Regions from separate parts of the Microbacterium sp. Se5.02b genome, predicted to be linked through region 1. Evidence: riboswitches for the same ligand, from Rfam matches in the RefSeq annotation. Region 1 holds a riboswitch; the other holds the start of a gene.
The links. Region 1 has a riboswitch for thiamine pyrophosphate ahead of K1X59_RS18420 (ECF transporter S component). Riboswitches for the same ligand answer to the same signal wherever they lie in the genome.
Positions count from the first base shown of each region.

Region 2: linked by a shared signal. The riboswitch ahead of thiM (hydroxyethylthiazole kinase) and the one ahead of K1X59_RS18420 (ECF transporter S component) in region 1 are both predicted to bind thiamine pyrophosphate.

Region 1 covers NZ_CP080491.1:3,660,200-3,669,380, forward strand. Annotated here, with positions in the region: gene K1X59_RS18390 (NAD(P)-dependent oxidoreductase) at 1-194, opposite strand, end outside; partial or broken gene K1X59_RS18395 (SDR family NAD(P)-dependent oxidoreductase) at 249-1,006, opposite strand; gene K1X59_RS18400 (aminoglycoside 3'-phosphotransferase) at 1,191-1,925, shown strand; gene K1X59_RS18405 (glutamate decarboxylase) at 1,946-3,316, opposite strand; partial or broken gene K1X59_RS18410 (energy-coupling factor transporter transmembrane component T family protein) at 3,414-4,203, opposite strand; partial or broken gene K1X59_RS18415 (ABC transporter ATP-binding protein) at 4,200-5,654, opposite strand; gene K1X59_RS18420 (ECF transporter S component) at 5,654-6,289, opposite strand; TPP riboswitch at 6,280-6,391, opposite strand; gene K1X59_RS18425 (D-alanyl-D-alanine carboxypeptidase) at 6,473-8,212, shown strand; gene K1X59_RS21995 (hypothetical protein) at 8,209-8,340, shown strand; gene K1X59_RS18430 (ABC transporter ATP-binding protein) at 8,475-9,181, opposite strand, start outside.
Region 2 covers NZ_CP080491.1:2,627,021-2,636,201, reverse strand. Annotated here, with positions in the region: gene pheT (phenylalanine--tRNA ligase subunit beta) at 1-1,973, shown strand, start outside; gene K1X59_RS13020 (NAD-dependent epimerase/dehydratase family protein) at 2,089-3,054, shown strand; TPP riboswitch at 3,095-3,189, shown strand; gene thiM (hydroxyethylthiazole kinase) at 3,180-4,028, shown strand; partial or broken gene thiD (bifunctional hydroxymethylpyrimidine kinase/phosphomethylpyrimidine kinase) at 4,025-5,390, shown strand; partial or broken gene K1X59_RS22480 (thiamine-phosphate pyrophosphorylase) at 5,459-5,872, shown strand; gene K1X59_RS21535 (hypothetical protein) at 5,896-6,171, shown strand; partial or broken gene argC (N-acetyl-gamma-glutamyl-phosphate reductase) at 6,412-7,463, shown strand; gene argJ (bifunctional glutamate N-acetyltransferase/amino-acid acetyltransferase ArgJ) at 7,460-8,617, shown strand; gene argB (acetylglutamate kinase) at 8,614-9,181, shown strand, end outside.

The DNA.
Region 1 (9,181 bases):
GGCAGCGCCTGTCCGCCCGCCGCCCTGATCTGCTCGGCGGCGGTGTGGATCGTGCCCTCGAGCTTGGGGTGCGGGGTGTCGGTCTTCGCGAGCATGGCGATGTTCGCGCCGTCCGCGGCCGCCCGCAGCGCGATCGCGAGTCCGATGCCGCGGCTGCCACCCGACATCAGGATTGTCTTTCCAGCCAGTGTCATGAGTTCTCCTAGGTTCTGATCGCGAGTGCTGTTCGTTCCCGTCGAGGCGTGGGGTCAGCGCGGAGCCATGCGGATGGCGCCGTCGAGACGGATGGTCTCGCCGTTGAGGTAGCCGTTCTCGACGATCTGCTGCACGAGGGCGGCGTATTCGTCGGGGCGACCGAGTCGCGCGGGGAACGGCACCTGCTGGCCGAGCGAGTCCTGCGCCTCTTGCGGCAGCCCCATCAGCATCGGGGTCTCCATGATGCCGGGCGCGATCGTGCAGACCCGGATGCCGTGCCGGGCGAGCTCGCGGGCGACCGGGAGCGTCATCGCGTGCACGCCGCCCTTGGATGCGGAGTACGCGGGCTGCCCGATCTGCCCGTCGAACGCGGCGACGCTCGCGGTGTTCACGATCACGCCGCGCTCCTCGTCGTGCAGCTCGTTCTTCGCGATCACGGCGGCGGCCTGCGCGATGACATTGAACGTGCCGACCAGGTTGATGCGGATCACGCGCTCGAAGTCGGCGAGCACGGCGGGATGACCCTCGCGGTCGAGCACCTTGGCGGGGGTGCGATCCCGGCGCAGTTCACCACCACGCGCAGGGGCGCCGCGGCCTGGGCGGCGGCGACCGCGGCCTCGACCTCTTCGGCACTCGTGACGTCGGCGGCGACGAAGAGCCCGCCGAGCTCGGTCGCGATGTCGGCGCCCTTCGACGAGGCGAGATCGATGATCGTGACGTGGGCGCCCGCGGCGACGAGTCGGCGCGCGGTCGCGAGGCCGAGGCCGGAGGCCCCACCGGTGACGAGTGCGCCCTGTCCGCTGATCTGCATCTGATGTTCTCCTTCGAACGTCGACGTGCGACTGGGTTTCAGCCTACGTGGTTCCTGGTTCCACGACGAACCGGGTCGGTGCGGGTCGAGCGCAGGGAACCGCGTCGGAAGCGAGCCTACGACACCGCCTCGGCGGATGACTCGCTCCGACCTCCCCGTCGCAGGCCTCGGGCAGGATAGGAGCATGTCGATCCCCGTCGAAGACATCGCCGTGCCCGACCGCGTCCGCCTACTCGCGGGAGACGCCGACCTCGAATGCGTCTGGCGCAACGACTACGGCGGCCTGACGTTCCGTGCCACCGGAGTCTCCGAGCCCTTCTTCGTCAAGTGGGGTCCGCGGAACCTGGAATTCACCCTGAGCGACGAGGCCGAGCGGATGCGCTGGGCGTCACGCTGGATCGCGGTTCCCACCGTGCTCGACAGCGGGTCGGATGAGACGCACGAGTGGATGGTCACCGCCGCGCTCGACGGACTCAGCGCCGTGGATCCACGGTGGGTCGCGGAACCGGCGACGGCCGTCCGCGCCGTGGGCGAGGGGCTGCGCGCGATGCACGACGCCCTGCCCGTCGCGGAGTGCCCCTGGGAGTGGAGCGTGCCTTCACGCATCGCGAATGCGGAACGCCGCGGCATCGTCGTCCCGGAGTCGTTCCGCACGCCGCCAGAGGTCGACCGTCTCGTCGTGAGCCACGGCGACGCGTGCTGCCCGAACACCCTGGTGGGCGACGACGGCCGCTGGCTCGCGCACGTCGACCTGGCGTTGCTCGGCGTGGCCGACCGCTGGGCCGACCTCGCCGTCGCGTCCATGAGCACCGAGTGGAACTTCGGCCCCGGCTGGGAGGACGCACTGATCGAGGCCTACGGTCTCGAGCCCGACCGCGAACGTCTCGCCTATTACCGCGACCTCTGGAACGCCACCTGAGCCCAGGCCCTGTTTCGCCACTAGTGGTGGAAGGCCGAGTCGGAGTGGTCGGCGGGCATCGGCGCGGTGAGCGCGTCGAGGTACTCCACCTCGGCGGCGATCGCGTCCAGGAGGTCGGCCGCGAGGTCCATGCTCAGTCCGTTGCGCACCACGATCCGCTGCACGGTGATGTGCTCGAGGTCGGCGGGCATCGGGTAGGCGGGAACCAGCCAGCCGCGCATCCGCAGCCGATCCTGCAGGTCGTAGAGGGTCCAGTTCTTCGTATGCCCGTCCTTCAGACGCCACGCGAACACGGGGATGTCGCTTCCGTCGTTCCACAGTTCGAAGGCGTCGAGCTTCGCGATTCCGGCCGACAGATACTTCGCGACGTCCTGGGCGGTCTGCTGCACGGCCCGGTACCCCTCGAATCCGAGCCGCAGGAACAGGTAGTACTGGAGCAGCACCTGTGCACCGGGGCGGGAGAAGTTCAGCGCGAACGTGGGCATCTCGCCGCCGAGGTAGCTGACCTTGAACACCAGATCATCCGGCAGCCACTTCGCGTCACGCCACACCACCCAGCCGAGGCCCGGATAGACGAGTCCGTACTTGTGACCGGAGGTGTTGATCGAATGCACCCGCTCGAGTCGGAAGTCCCACACCAGGTCGGGCTGCAGGAACGGCGCGATCATCGCCCCGGAGGCGCCGTCGACGTGGATGGGGATGTCGAGCCCTGTCGTCTTCTGGATCTCATCCAGTGCGGCGGCGATCTCGGCGACCGGCTCGTACATGCCCGTGTAGGTGACGCCCATGATGGCGACGACGCCGATCGTGTTCTCGTCGACGTAGTTCGCGAGGTCGTGTCCGTCGAGCGTCTTGTGCTCGGCGCTGATCGGCACGTAGCGCGGCTCCACGTCGAAGTAGTTGCAGAACTTCTCCCAGCACACCTGCACGGCGGACGACATCACCAGGTTCGGCGACGACGCATCCTTCCCCGCTGCATGCCGGGCCTGCTGCCACCGCCGCTTGAACGCGAGGCCGCCCAGCATGCAGGCCTCCGAGGAGCCGATCGTCGATGTGCCGATGCTGTTCGCCGCATCCGGCGCGTTCCAGAGGTTGGCCAGCATGCGCCAGCAGTTGTCTTCGATCGCCGCTGTCTGCGGGTACTCGTCCTTGTCGATCATGTTCTTGTCGAATGACGCGGCATAGACCTGTCTGGCCTCGTCGTCCATCCACGTGCTCACGAATGTGGCGAGGTTCAATCGTGCATTGCCGTCGAGGATCGTCTCGTCCTCGACGATCTGCTTCGCCGTCGCGGGAAGCGACCCCTGCGGCGGGATGACGTGCCGGGGTGCGACCGTCGCCTCCCCCGGCCTCGTGAACATCGGCTCGTAGTCCGAAGACGGTGTGCTCATGCGGGGGACCTTTCGACGGGGGCGAACGCTGTCCTGCCGCCCACCGTAGCGGGGTCACGCTGCGGTATCGAGGGGCACCTGCGCGCGCCGGGTCGACTCAGGCGCCGGGTCCGAGGATGAAGTTCCAGGCGCCGGTGGCGACGGCCGCGGCGATCGCGACACCGGAGATCGCCGCCCCGACGGCGAGCAGCGCCCACTCGGACCCGCCGAATCGCGACTCGCGCGCCCAGGTGCGACGCCCGGGCGCCCCGAAGCCCCTGGCCTCCATGGCGGTGGCGAGCTTGGCGCCGCGACGGATGGAGAGGACGAGCAGTGCGAAGGCCATCGAGGAACCGGCGGATGCGCCCTCGGTCGGCGACGCCCCTGGCTCGGCGCGCGAGCTCGAGCGCACGCCAGTCGTCGAGGAACAGGCCCACCATGCGCAGTCCGGCGAGGGCGCCGAGCACGAAACGCGCCGGCAACCGCACGATCTGGCCGAGGCCGTCGGCGAGATCGGTCGGGTCGACGGTGATGAACAGCACGACCGAGGGCAGGGCGATCGCGAGCACGCGCAGCATCGTCGCGAGCGCGAGAGCCAGCGACCCCTCGCTGATGCGCAGCACGAACCAGTCGACGTAGACCACGCCGCTCGTCTCGCCGTAGAGCGCGATGGTCAGACCGGTGAGAGGGGCGGCGAGCCAGACCGGCCAGGTGCGCACCCAGAACTCGCGCCACCCGATTCCGGCGAACAGGAACAGCACGAACTCGAGCACGAGGGCGACGGATGCCGACACCGGATCGAGGGTCAGGATCAACGGCACCGCGATCAGGGCGCTCACCCCGAGCTTGGCGACGGGATTGATCGCGGCGACGGCTCCCGTGCGTGCGCGCGTGTCGATCAGGGTCATCGTGCGCCCCCGAGTTCGAACCTCTCGGCGTGCAGCGCCCTCGCCACATCCAGGTCGTGCGTGATCGTCACGATCGCCGACCCCTCCTCGCGCAGGGCGGCGAGCATCGCGACGAGCTCCGCCCAGGTGCGGGCATCCTGCCCGAAGGTCGGCTCGTCGAGCACGAGCACCCGCGGTCGCGTCGCGATGGCCGCGGCGACCGTCAGCCGGCGCTTCTCGCCGCCCGACAGCGTGTACGGATTGGCGGCGGCGAGATGCGCGAGCCGCAGGCGGAAGAGCAGCTCATCGCTGCGCGCGGCGATCTCGTCCTCCCCACGCCGAGCGCGCGGGGGCCGACGGCCAGCTCATCACGCACGGTCTTGCTGAGGAGCTGATGCTCCGGCTCCTGGAACACCATGCCGATGCGGGTCAGCAGCTGCTTCGATGCCCAGCGGATCGGCGAGGGTCCCGCGCCGTCGGCGAGCGCGGTCGACGCGGTCAGGTCGCCGCCCGCGGGAGGCAGGAGTCCGGCCACGGTCAGCCCGAGGGTCGACTTGCCTGCCCCGTTGGGTCCCGTGATCGCGAGCACCTGTCCCGCATGCACGTCGAGGTCGATGTTCTCGGCGACCGGTCGCCCTTTGACGCGGGCGACAGCCAGATCGCGCGCCGACAGCAGCGGAGCTCCCGGCGCTCCCGGGGCGGCGGCGGCTCCGCCGGCGGATGCCCTGGCACCCAGACGCCGTCTGCGGCGAGTCGGGCGCCCTGAGCGCCGAGGACCTCGGCCGGGGTCCCGTCTGCGACCACGCCGCCGGCCCCGAGCACGATCACCCGCGTGATGAGCGGCAGCCACACGTCGAGACGATGCTCGACCACGATGAGCGTGGCCGGACGTGCACGCAGCATCCGTTCCACCGCGTCGCGCACCTCGCCGACCCCCGCGGGGTCGAGGTTCGCCGTCGGTTCGTCGAGCAGCACCAGCCCGGGTCTCATCGCGAGCATTCCGGCGAGCGCGAGCCGCTGCTTCTGCCCGCCGGACAACGCCTTGGTCGGATGATCCAGCGGCACGTCCAGGCCGACGGCGGCCAGGGCGGATTCCACGCGTGGCCAGATCTCCGCGCGGGGAACCCCAGGTTCTCGCAGCCGAACGCGACGTCGTCGCCCGTGCGGGCCAGGATGACCTGCGAGTCGGGATCCTGCAGCACGAGTCCCGCGCGTCCCCGGGTGGCGACGGCAGGGGCGTCGTCGACCAGCAGTTCGCCCGCGCTCTCGCCCTCTTCCTCGCCGCCGAGAACACCCGCAAGCCCGTGCAGCAGCGTCGACTTGCCCGCACCGGAGGCCCCGAGCACGAGGACGCGCTCGCCGGGATCGATGCGGAAGGAGACCTCGCTCACCGCCCACGCGAGCCGGCTCGCATGACGCCACCCCCAGCCGCGCGCCTCCACGGCGGCCGGGACGGACCGATCCACCGACATCAGACCCGCACGCGCGCCTCACGGCCGGAGCCGAAGCGGTCGAGGGCCCCGGTCGCGGCGATACCGCGCGCCAGCACCCATGACAGGGCGCCGGCGATGACCGCACCCGAGATGACCGTGCTGATGAGGTAGATGATCGTGAACGCCGGACCCGACCCCGCGTACCAGAGCACGAGATTGTTGATGCCGCCGGCCAGCGCAGCACCGGCGCCCGCGAGGATCGCGACCGGAAGCGACCAGCGACGGTAGAAGAACAGCAGGAAGATCAGCTCGGCGCCCAAGCCCTGCACGAGACCGGCCTCGAGCGTGAGGAACCCGCCCCACTGATTGCCGATGAGGGCCGACACGACCGCCGCGAGGAGCTCGACGTAGATCGCCGCGCCCGCCTTGCGGATGATGAGCCCGCCCAGCACCCCGGCGAAGAGCCATGGTCCGTCGAGGAGGCCCTGGATGCCGGGAAGCAGCGGCTCCAGGAGCGCCTTAGGCCCGAGGTAGCCGACGTTCCAGGCCAGGAAGATCAGGCCGGCGGCGACGCCGATCACGCTGGCGACGACGATGTCGACGATGCGCCAGCGCAGGAAGCTCCTGGCGGGGGCGGCGGTCTGCGTCGTGGACGCGGATGTGGACGTACTCATCTGAACTCCTCCCTGCGCTGGCATTACCCAGATCAGGTTCGACGGTCGAAGCGCGATTCGCTCCCTCTCAGCCCGGCTCGCCGGACTCCCGTGGTTGTGGTGAAGATCCTACCCGCTGACGACACCCGCGTGGCGACAGGGCCCGCGCCGCGGAACACGCCCGGGATTGGGTACCGTAAACGAGTGACTGCTTCAGATCCCGCCGACGAGGCGACGGGCGTCGTCCACGACGACGCCCCGTCGAACACCCCCGCCGACGCTGCGGATGAGCAGGCGGTCGCCGCGGAGGAGGGTCCGCGCGGCGGTTCGGGCTTCGCCGCCGATCGACTGTTCGCGGGCGATGCCCCTCCGCCCGACACCACGATCGCCCCCGCGATCCCCGTCGATTCGGCTGCTCTGGGTGCGCTGTTCACGGTCGACGACGCCGGGCGCGATGGCGCACCGGAACCCGTGGACGCCGGGGACCCGAGGGATGTGAACGCGGCCGAGGATGTGATCGATCCCGAGCCCACGGCCGAGCACGTGATCGATCCCGAGCCCGCACCGGAGCACGTGCTCGACCCGGAACCCGCGGCCGAGACGGCCCCCACGCCTCCGCTGACGAAACCGCCGTTCACGCCGACGGCTCCCCGTGCAGAGGAGATCGCACCCGAAGACGCCGACGCTCTGCTCGACGCGAACGCTCCGCAGTGGGCGAACGACGAGACCACGGCCACGGCCCTGACCTGGGTCGACGCCACGGCGGTCGCCGCGCACTCCCCCACGGCGACGCTCGACCAGGCCGCGGAACCCGAGCGGACGGGCGGCCTGTTGCGCGGAGCCCGACTGCGTCCGGGGATCGCGCGCCCCGGGATCCTGGTGCCGTTGGCCACGCTCGCCGGTCTCGTCGCGGTGTACGCGGGTACGACGCTGCTCTGGCCGTTGCACGAGGTGCCCCCGACCGTCGCTGTGGTCGAGTTCAGCGCGGTTCCGGCTCCGCCGGCGGCGCTCACCTGGCCGGGAGAGGGCAGCGCAGCGGTCGGCATCGCGGGGTTGGACACCGCCGCCTCCCTCGCCGATCCCGTGAGCATCGCGAGCATCACCAAGGTCGTGAGCAGCCTGATGGTGCTCGATCGGATGCCCCTCGCGCTCGGCGAGCAGGGCCCCGAGTTCGGCTTCACCTATCGCGACAGCGTCGAGTACTGGGATTACCGGCGCAGCGACCAGTCCGCTCTCGATGTGCCGGTCGGCGGCGTGCTGACCGAGTACCAGCTGCTGCAGGGCACGCTCCTCGGTTCGGCCAACAACTACATCGACCGCCTGGCGTCCGAGATCTGGGGCTCCGACAGGGAGTTCGCAGCCGCCGCCGAGGTCTGGCTGCGCGAACGTGGACTCACGGGCATCACGGTGGTGACTCCCTCCGGGTTCGACGAGCGTAACGTGTCGACCCCTGAGGCCCTGATCGCGCTGGGTGAACTGGCCATGCAGAACCCCGTGTTCGCCCAGATCGTCGGAACCACGTCGGTCGATCTCCCCGGCGCGGGAACCGTCGTCAACACCAATGGCATGCTCGTGGACCCGGGCGTCGTCGGCATCAAGACCGGCACCCTCGTCGGTTGGAACCTGCTCACGGCGAAGGACGTCACGATCGGCGACACGACCGTCCATCTGTACGCCGCGGCGCTCAACCAACCCGGCGACGACGAGCGCCTGGCCGTCACGCGCTCCCTGTTCGCCGAGACCGAGGCGGCGCTCGCGGCCAGGACCCGGCTGTCGCCGAGGGCACGGTCGTCGGCCGCGTCACGACGCTCTGGGGCGAAGACGTCGACGTCGTCACCGAGAGCGATGCCGATGTGGTGCTGTGGAACGGTGCCCTCGCGACCACCAGCGCGACGTTCGATCTCGGCGACGAGCGCGACGAGCACGGCCGGGTGGGCACGATGACCGCGACGGGTCCGCTCGACAGCACGACAGTGCCCTTGGTGCTGGCCGAGGACGTCGAGGGGCCGAGCCCCTGGTGGCGTCTGACCCATCCGCTGGAGCTGCTGGGCGTCACCGCCGACCGTCCCTGACACCCGCTCCGCCGAGCAGGAGCGCAGACGCGGCGTGCAGACGCGGCGTGCAGACGCGGCGTGCAGACGCGGCGTGCAGACGACAGCGCCCCACCCCGGTACACCGGAGGGGGCGCTGTCGTGACGTGTCTCGCTCAGGTCCGGTCGGCGGTCCCGTCCGCTCCCTCGTCGAGCAGCGCCTGGGCTGCCGCCGTCTCGGCCGCGGGAAGGCTCGCCCCGACGGACGCGCCGGCCACGGCGGCCACCGCTTCCGACTCGGCCCGCTCCTCGGCTCCGGCGTCGCCGGTCACGACGACCGGCGTCGATCCGGTGAGAGCGTCTTCGGCGTCGATGTCGGTGGCGGCCTGCTCGAACTGCGACTGGTACAGGCGCCAGTAGGCGCCCTGCGCCGCGATGAGCTCGTCGTGCGTGCCCTTCTCCACGATGTCGCCGTGCTCCATCACGAGGATGAGGTCGGCGTCACGGATGGTCGACAGGCGGTGCGCGATCACGAAGGACGTGCGTCCTTCGCGGAGCGCGGCCATCGCGTGCTGCAGCAGCAGCTCGGTGCGGGTGTCGACCGCGGAGGTGGCTTCATCCAGGATCAGGATCGACGGCTGCGCGACGAACGCCCTGGCGATCGTGATGAGCTGACGCTCACCCGCCGACACGTTCGCGGCATCCTCATCGAGCACCGTGTCATAGCCCTCGGGGAGAGCGTGCACGAAGCGGTCGACGTAGGTGGCCTTGGCAGCGGCAAGAACCTCGTCGTCGGTCGCGGTGGAGCGACCGTACCGGATGTTCTCGCGGATGCTCCCGGCGAACAGCCACGGGTCCTGCAGCACCATGCCGGTGCGCGACC
Region 2 (9,181 bases), 1.0 Mb from region 1:
TCTCGCTGCGCGGCGTCGCCCGTGAGTACGCGCACGCCACGGGGGCAGCCTTCCGCGACCCCGCGGAGCGCGACTTCGCCGAGCTGCAGCCCGGAAGCGGGCACACGACCGTCGTCGACGACGTCGCCCCCGTGCGCGGCCGCGTCGGCGCGAGCGAGTTCGTGACGCGCGTCGTGCGGGACGTGGATCCCTCGCGCCCGACTCCGCCGTGGATGATCGCGCGGCTCAGCCTCGCGGGCATGCGCTCGTTGGGCGTGCTGATCGACATCACCAACTACGTCATGCTCGAACTGGGGCAGCCGCTGCACGGCTACGATCTCGACAAGCTCGCGGGAGGCATCACGGTTCGCCGCGCCACCCCGGGCGAGAAGATGACCACGCTCGACGGGGTGGAGCGCGCCTTGCACGTCGAAGACCTGCTCATCACCGACGGGTCCGGCCCGATCGGTCTCGCCGGCGTCATGGGCGGCGGCACCACGGAGATGAGCGACACGACGAAGAACGTGCTCATCGAGGCGGCGACCTTCGATCCGACGACCATCGCCCGCACCGCGCGCCGACACAAACTGCCCAGCGAGGCCTCCAAGCGGTTCGAGCGCGGGGTCGACCCGCTCATCCCGTTCGTGGCCGCTCGCCGTGCCGCCGACCTCATGGTCGAACTCGCCGGCGGGACGCTCACGGACGAGGGCGGCGCGCTGTTCGCCGAGGTCTTCGTCCCCGAGATCGAACTGCCGGCCGATTTCGTGCCGGGGCTCATCGGTGTCGACTACACCGACGAGGAGATCGTTCGTGCGCTGACGACGATCGGAGCAGAGGTCTCGGACGCCGACGGCGGCTGGACCGTGATCCCGCCGACCTGGCGACCCGACCTGACCGACAAGTGGACGCTCGCCGAGGAGGTCGCCCGCATCCACGGCCTCGACCGCATCCCGTCGGTGCTGCCGACCCCGCCGTCCGGACGTGGCCTCACCGCGCACCAGCAGGGCCGACGCCGAGTGGCCGACGCCTTGGCCGCTGCGGGACTCGTGGAGACCCCGGCGTTCCCGTTCACGACCGAGGCGCAGAACGACCTCCACGGCTCCGCGACGGGCGCGCACCTGCCGAGCATCCGTCTGGCGAACCCGCTCGACGGGCAGGCGCCGTATCTGCGTCGCTCGCTGATCCCCGGCCTGCTGCAGACCGCGCACCGCAACATCTCGCGCGGACTCATCGACCTCGCGATCTTCGAGACCGGCGTGGTGTTCCTCCCCGAGCCCGGCGTCGAGTACGGCACCGACGACGTTCCTCCGCTGGGGGCACGTCCGTCGGACGAGACCCTCGCGGCGCTGAACGCATCGATCCCGCCGCAACATCGACACATCGCGGCGGTCCTGACCGGACACATCGCGCCGCGCCAGCCCGGCCGCCCCGCCGAGCCTGCGGGGATCGTCGAGGCATTGGACGCGGTGCGGGTGATCGCTGCCGCAGCGGGTGTCGACATCGACGTGGTGCAGTCCGAGCGTGCCGCCCTCCACCCCGGTCGGACGGGCTCGCTCCTGGTCGCCGGCGAAGAGGTCGGCTACGTCGGCGAACTCCACCCCGCGGTCGCAGAGGACGCAGATCTCCCCGGACGCGCGACCGTCTTCGAGCTCGACCTGGATCGGGTGCTCACGCTCGCGAGCGGTCGGGTCGTCGCCGCCTCGCTGTCGACCTTCCCTGCGGCGACGCAGGACGTCTCTCTCACGCTCCCGGCCGACGTGGCCGCCGCGGATGTCCAGGCGGCGCTCGCCGAGGGCGCCGGTGCGCTGCTGGAAGCCGTGCGACTCGTCGACGACTACCGTGGCGACGGCGTGCCGGAGGGGTCGAAGAGCCTGACCTTCGCCCTGCGCTTCCGCGCCGACGATCGCACGCTCACCGCGGCCGAAGCGACAGCGGCCAAGCTCGCCGGTGTCGAGGTTGCTGCGCAGCGCTTCGGGGCCGCCCTGCGCGACTGAACCCGGCACAGAGTGCGCGGCGCCCCAGACGGGTGCCGCGCACTTTCGCGTGGCGGGGGCTCCGCTCTGAGCGGAGCCCCTTCCCCTGACGCCTCGTCGCTGGTGGTATGAGGTCATGACGGATGTGCTGATCCTCGGAGGGACCGGATGGCTGTCGGGGCGGGTCGCTGCGCACGCCCTCGGGGCAGGGGCGACGGTCACGTGCCTGGCCCGCGGCGACCGGCCGGCGCCGTCGGGGGCGAGCCTCGTCCTCGCCGACCGCGAGGACGAAGACGCCTACGACGTCGTGTCGCGGACGGACTGGGATCACGTCGTCGATGTCTCGTCCAGGGCCGACCACGTCTCCGCGGCGGTGCGCGCGCTCCGCGACCGCGCGGCCCGATGGACCTATGTCTCGTCGATGTCGGTGTACCGAGACGACGAGGTCGTCGGCGCGGATGAGTCGGCTCCGCGGCTCCCCGCGGCACAGCAGGAGGACGACGATTACGGCCTCCAGAAGGTCGCGGCGGAGGACGCGGTGCTGGCGGGTCTCGGCGACCGGTCGCTGATCGTGCGACCGGGACTCATCGTCGGAGACGGCGACCCGAGCGATCGCTTCGGCTACTGGGCGGCGGCGTTCCTGAGAGCGCCAGATGAGCCCGTGCTGGTTCCGCCTCTCGAGTCTCGTACGGCGCAGGTCGTCGACGTGGATGATGCCGCCGCCTTCATCGTGTCGGCCGAGGTCACCGGAGCCGTGAACGCGATCGGCGACGTGCACGGTCTGGCCGACGTGATCCGGACCGTGCGCGATGCCGCGGGCCACACGGGTCCGATGGTCGTCGGTGTGGAGGAGCGTCTCGTCGCCGAGGGCGTCGCCCACTGGTCAGGGCCGCGATCGCTGCCGCTGTGGCTGCCGCCCGAGATGACCGGGTTCATGACCCGCTCGAACACGCGCTACCGACACAACGGTGGCACCCTCCGCTCGCTCGCCGACACGGTCGAGCGGGTCGTGGCGGACGAGCGCGAGCGCGGTGTCGACCGCGGTCGGCGCGCGGGGCTCACCAGGGCGGAGGAGCGCGCGCTGCTCGACGCCTTCGGCTGAGCGTCGCGACCGGTCGGTCCTGGCTCATCGCTAGACTGCCAGCAGTGACACGGGGTGCCGCGACCTGCGGCTGAGAACAGACCCGTCGAACCTGATCTAGTTCGTACTAGCGAAGGGATGTCGCGATGAGCGATCTTCTGCGTCCTGAAACCACCATCGACCTCGCCGACGGGGCTGCCGCACTGTTGGAGGTGCTGCGCGCGGCGCCCCCGTTGACCCACTGCATCACGAACACGGTCGTCACGGGCTTCACCGCCAACGTGCTGCTGGCTCTGGGAGCCGCCCCCGCCATGGTCGACATCGTCGACGAGGCAGGCACGTTCGCGGGTGTCGCCTCCGGGTTGTTGATCAATCTGGGGACGCCCACCCCGGAACAGCGCGCCGCGAGTCGGGAGGCGGTCGCCGGTGCCACGGCATCCGGCACGCCGTGGGTGCTCGACCCCGTCGCCATCGGCGCCCTCCCGGTGCGCACGGCGCTCGCGCACGAGCTCGTGGAACAGCGCCCGGCCGCGGTCAGGGGCAACGCCTCCGAGATCCTCGCCCTCGCGGGACTCAGCACCGGTGGTCGCGGGGTGGACTCCACGGACAGCACGGAGGCCGCAGCCGATGCCGCTGCCGCCCTCGCGCGCCGCACGGGTGCCGTGGTCGCGGTGTCGGGGCCGATCGACCTCATCACCGACGGAGCGCGGACGTTGCGTGTGGCGAACGGGCATGAGCTCCTGACGCGGGTCACGGGCGGAGGGTGCGCTCTCGGCGCCGTCATGGCCGCTTTCCTCGGGGCCGCCAGGGCCACCGAGCACGACGACCTCACGGCCGTCGCCGCCGCCGGTCTCGTCTACACGATCGCGGCCGAACGGGCCGCCGCGACCTCCTCCGGGCCTGGCAGCTTCGCTGTCGCACTGTTGGACGCGCTCGCCGCGGTGACCGCGGACGACATCAGGGCGGCCGCGCGCGTCGAGGTCGTCGCGCTGTGATCGCCGACCTGTCGCTCTACCTCGTCACGGATCCCGCCCTCTGCGGTGCGCGAGGGGTGATCGAGACCGTCCGGCGCGCGGTCGACGGCGGCGTGCGCATCGTGCAGTTGCGGGACAAGACCGCGACGGATGCCGAGACCGTCGAGCAGCTGCTCTCGCTCTCCGAGGTCATCGACGATCGGGCGCTCCTCGTGGTGAACGACCGTCTCGATGCCGCCGTCGCCGCCCGCGCACGCGGCGCCAGGGTCGACGGAGTCCACGTCGGGCAGAGCGATGCGTCTGCGCTCCGCGCGCGAGGTTCTGGGGCCGGATGCGCTGATCGGTCTCACCGCGAACACCACCGCCCACCTCGAGGCGGTCCGCGCGCTGCCGGCAGGCACGATCGACTACCTCGGCGTCGGTGTCATCCGCCCCACAGCCACCAAGCCGGACCATCCAGCGCCGCTCGGCGTCGAGGGATTCCGGGAGTTCGCCGCCCGCTCGCCGCTGCCGTGCGTGGCCATCGGCGGCGTCGACATCGACGACACGGAGCCTCTCCGCGCTGCCGGAGCCGCCGGGCTCGCCGTGGTCTCCGCGCTGTGCACCGCCGAGGATCCGGCAGCTGCAGCGGCCGAGTTCCGGAAGCGGTGGCTCGCCGCGTCGGTGCCGCGGGTGCTGAGCATCGCCGGTAGCGACCCCTCCGGAGGTGCGGGCATCCAGGCCGACCTGAAGTCGATCGCGGCGAACGGCGGATACGGGATGGCTGTCCTGACGGCGCTCACCGCGCAGAACACCCGTGGTGTGCGGGCGGTGCATGTGCCACCGGTGGACTTCCTCCGCTCGCAGCTCGATGCGGTGTCGGACGACGTCGTGATCGATGCCGTGAAGATCGGGATGCTCGCCGACGCCTCGGTGGTCCGGACGGTCACGGCCTGGCTCGATGCCGTCCGCCCGCCCGTCGTCGTGCTCGACCCCGTCATGGTCGCGACCTCGGGCGACCGCCTCCTGGATCCGGATGCCGAGCGGGGACTGCGAGCGCTGTTGAGCCGGGCGACCCTCATCACCCCGAACCTCGCCGAGCTCGCGATGCTGTCGGGCCGCGCGACCGATGACTGGGCCGAGGCCGTGTCCGCCGCGGAGCAGCTGTCGGACGAGGTCGGGGTCGCGGTCCTCGTCAAGGGCGGCCACCTCGGCGGGGAGCATGCCCCGGACGCACTGCTGGATGCCCGCAGGGGACTGCGCCGGGAGTTCACGGGCTCCCGCATCCCGAGTCGGAACACACACGGCACCGGCTGCTCGCTGTCGTCCGCTGTCGCGACCCGGCTCGCTCGCGGAGACGCCCCGGAAGAAGCCGTCCGCGCCGCCAGGTCCTGGCTGCGTGAGTCGCTCCAGGCAGGGGAGTCGCTGCGTGTCGGCGAAGGCAACGGACCGATCAGCCATTTCGCGGGGCTGTGGCGACGCGGCGGCACGGAGACACCGGGGATGCCGTCGACATCGTCGCGTCCTGGTGGCAGGACACGGCGGAGATCCGCGCAGACATCGACGATCTGCCGTTCATCCGCGCACTCGCCGACGGTACCCTGGAGCGCCGACCGTTCGTGTCGTACCTCGCGCAGGATGCGCTCTATCTGCGGGGGTACGCGCGTGTCCTCGCCGAGGCGTCGCGCCTGGCGCCCTCCTCGGCGGAGCAGGCCTTCTGGGCCGAGTCCGCGCGCGGCTCGATCGCGGGCGAGCTGGAACTGCACGCGTCCTGGCTGACGCCGGCGGAGGGCGTGGGTCCGGCGACCTTCACCGCGGAACCGGATGCGACGACGACGGCGTACCTCGATCATCTCCGCTCCGTCGCGTTCGGCGGCGACTATGCGGAGATCGTCGCCGCGGTCCTCCCGTGCTTCTGGGTCTACACCGACCTGGGGCGACGCCTGCACGCCGGGGAGTTCGAGAGTATGCCCGGGATCCGGAGCATCCCTTCGCGTCCTGGTTCGCGACCTACGCGGATCCCGCCTTCGAGGACGCGACCCGCACCGCGATCGCCTATGCGGGAGCGGCCGCGTCGTCGAGCGGTGCCGACACCGCGGAGCGCATGCGTCGGGCCTTCACGACGTCGAGCGCGCACGAGCGTGCCTTCTTCGCCGCGCCGATGGAGCCGCATCGCCTCGCATGACGCTCTGGATTTGCGGTGGCGGCCGAGCCCGCGCTACTGTCGCGACATGCCTTCGGCCGCCACTGCTCCTTCGACGCTCGCTCCGAGCGTCATCGCTGTGCGCCGACGCCGCGGCCGCCGACTCTAGGCGACCCCGCCCTTCTGCCTGCGCATGCGCGGCGGTCGAGTGCCGGTGTCGCCGCCTCCGGCCCCGCCCTCGGTCCTCCCTTCGCGGAAGGACCCGACCGTTAAGGTAGAAGCATGACGTATTCCGTCGCCGTCTCCGGCGCATCCGGCTATGCGGGAGGCGAGATCCTCCGTCTCCTGGCCGATCACCCCGACATCGAGATCCGCACCGTGACGGCGCACTCGAACGCCGGTCAGCCGCTCATCGAGCACCAGCCGCATCTGCGCTCACTCGCCCACCTCACCCTGCAGGACACCACCCCGGAAACCCTCTCCGGCCACGACATCGTGTTCCTCGCCCTCCCGCACGGCCAGTCCGGGCAGTACACCGACGCGCTCGGCGCCACGTCCCTGGTGATCGACGCTGGCGCCGACCACCGGCTCACGTCGTCCGCCGCCTGGGAGGCGTTCTACGGCGGGGCGTTCCATGAGCCGTGGACCTACGGCGTCCCCGAGCTCCTCGTGGCAGGGACGAAGCAGCGCGAGCATCTCCGTACGGCCACCCGCATCGCAGCACCGGGCTGCAACGCGTCCACCGTGAGCCTGAGCCTGGCTCCCGGCGTCGCCGCCGGGGTGATCGACGCCTCCGACATCGTGTCTGTCCTGGCTGTCGGACCTTCCGGTGCAGGCAAGAGCCTCAAGACCAACCTCCTCGCGAGCGAGATCCTCGGCTCGGCCAACCCCTACGCGGTCGGCGGCACGCACCGGCACATCCCCGAGATCCGCCAAGCGCTCGCCGCGGCATCCGGTGCGGACGCCGACGGCATCCGCATCTCGTTCACCCCGGTGCTGGTCCCGATGTCGCGGGGTATCCTCGCCACCTCGAGCGCGCCGATCGTCGACGGTGCGACGGATGAACAGATCCGCGCCGCGTGGCAGACCGCGTACGGCGACGAGACCTTCGTGCAGATTCTGCCCGAAGGGCGCTTCCCCGCACGGCCGACGTGCTCGGGGCGAACACCGCCTTGATCGGCCTCGCGATCGATCGGGCCGCGAACCGCGTGACGGTCGTCACCGCCGTCGACAACCTCGTCAAGGGCACCGCCGGCGCTGCCATCCAATCCATGAACATCGCGCTGGGCCTTCCCGAGACCCGCGCCCTCTCAGTGAACGGAGTCGCCCCGTGAGCGTCACCGCCCCCGCAGGATTCGAGGCGGCCGGTGTGGCCGCAGGACTCAAGTCCACCGGCAAGCCCGACGTGGCCGTCGTCGTCAACCGCGGCCCGCGCAAGGTCGGTGCCGCCGTGTTCACGAGCAACCGCGCCAAGGCGAACCCGATCATCTGGTCGCAGCAGGCCGTCGCCGACCGCGTGGTCGAGGCCGTCGTCCTCAACTCCGGGGGTGCGAACTGCTTCACCGGGAGCTTCGGGTTCCAGACGACGCATCAGACCGCCGAGAAGGCGGCCGAGCTCCTCGGGGTCAGCGCGGGCGATGTCCTGGTCTGCTCCACGGGACTCATCGGCACCGGCGATGAGGTCTTCCGCGCCAAGGTTCTGGACGGGACGGCGCAGGCGATCGCCGAGCTCAGCCCGGACGGCGGAGACACGGCAGCTCACGCGATCATGACCACGGACACCGTCGCCAAGACCGCGGTCGTGCAGCGGGACGGCTGGACCATCGGCGGGATGGCCAAGGGCGCGGGGATGCTCGCGCCCGGTCTCGCGACCATGCTCGTCGTGATCACGACCGACGCCGTGCTCGAGCCCCTCCAGGCCGACGAGGCGCTGCGCCGCGCGACCGGGAAGACCTTCGACCGGCTCGACTCCGACGGCTGCATGTCCACGAACGATCAGGTGACCCTGCTCGCGAACGGCGCATCCGAGGTCGTGCCCGATCTGGACGACTTCGCCGCGGCCCTCACCGAGGTGTGCCAGGAGCTGGCCGTGAAACTGCAGGGTGATGCGGAGGGCGCGAGCCACGACATCACGATCGAGGTGCAGCAGGCGGTGTCGGAGCAGGAAGCCGTCGAGGTCGGACGCTCGGTCGCCCGCAACAACCTGTTCAAGGCCGCCGTCTTCGGCAACGACCCGAACTGGGGGCGAGTGCTCGCCGCGATCGGCACCACGAACGCGCAGTTCGACCCCTACGACGTCGACGTGTGGATGAACGGCGTGCGTGTGTGCACGGGAGGCGGGCCCGACCGTCCGCGCGAAGAGGTCGATCTGACCCCCCGCGCCATGCACCTGGTGATCGACCTGAGGGCGGGAGACGCGACCGCGACCGTCCTCACGAACGATCTCACGCACGACTACGTGCACGAGAACAGCGCCTACGCCTCATGACCGACATCCAGGACACCACCCCGGACATCGCCGCGCAGAAGGCGACGACGCTGATCGAGTCTCTGCCGTGGCTGAAGAAGTTCCGCGACCAGATCGTCGTCGTCAAGTACGGCGGGAATGCCATGGTCTCGGACGAGCTGCAGGAGGCGTTCGCTCAGGACATCGCGTACCTCCGCTACGTCGGCGTCCAGCCTGTGGTGGTGCACGGCGGCGGCCCGCAGATCTCGAACATGCTCGAGCGCCTCGAGATCCCCAGCGAGTTCAAGGGCGGCTACCGCGTCACCAACACCGAGGCGATCAGCGTCGTGCGCATGGTGCTCACCGGACAGGTCAACCCGCAGCTCGTATCGAAGATCAACTCGCACGGGCCCATCGCCACGGGGCTCAGCGGGGAGGACGCCGGGCTCTTCGGCGGACGCCGTCGCGGAGTCATGATCGATGGCGAGGAGGTCGATCTCGGCCGGGTCGGCGATGTCGTCGAGGTCGATCCGACACCCGTGCTCGACCACCTCGCCTCCGGCCGCATCCCCGTGGTGTCGAGCATCGCGCCGGACCTCGACCATC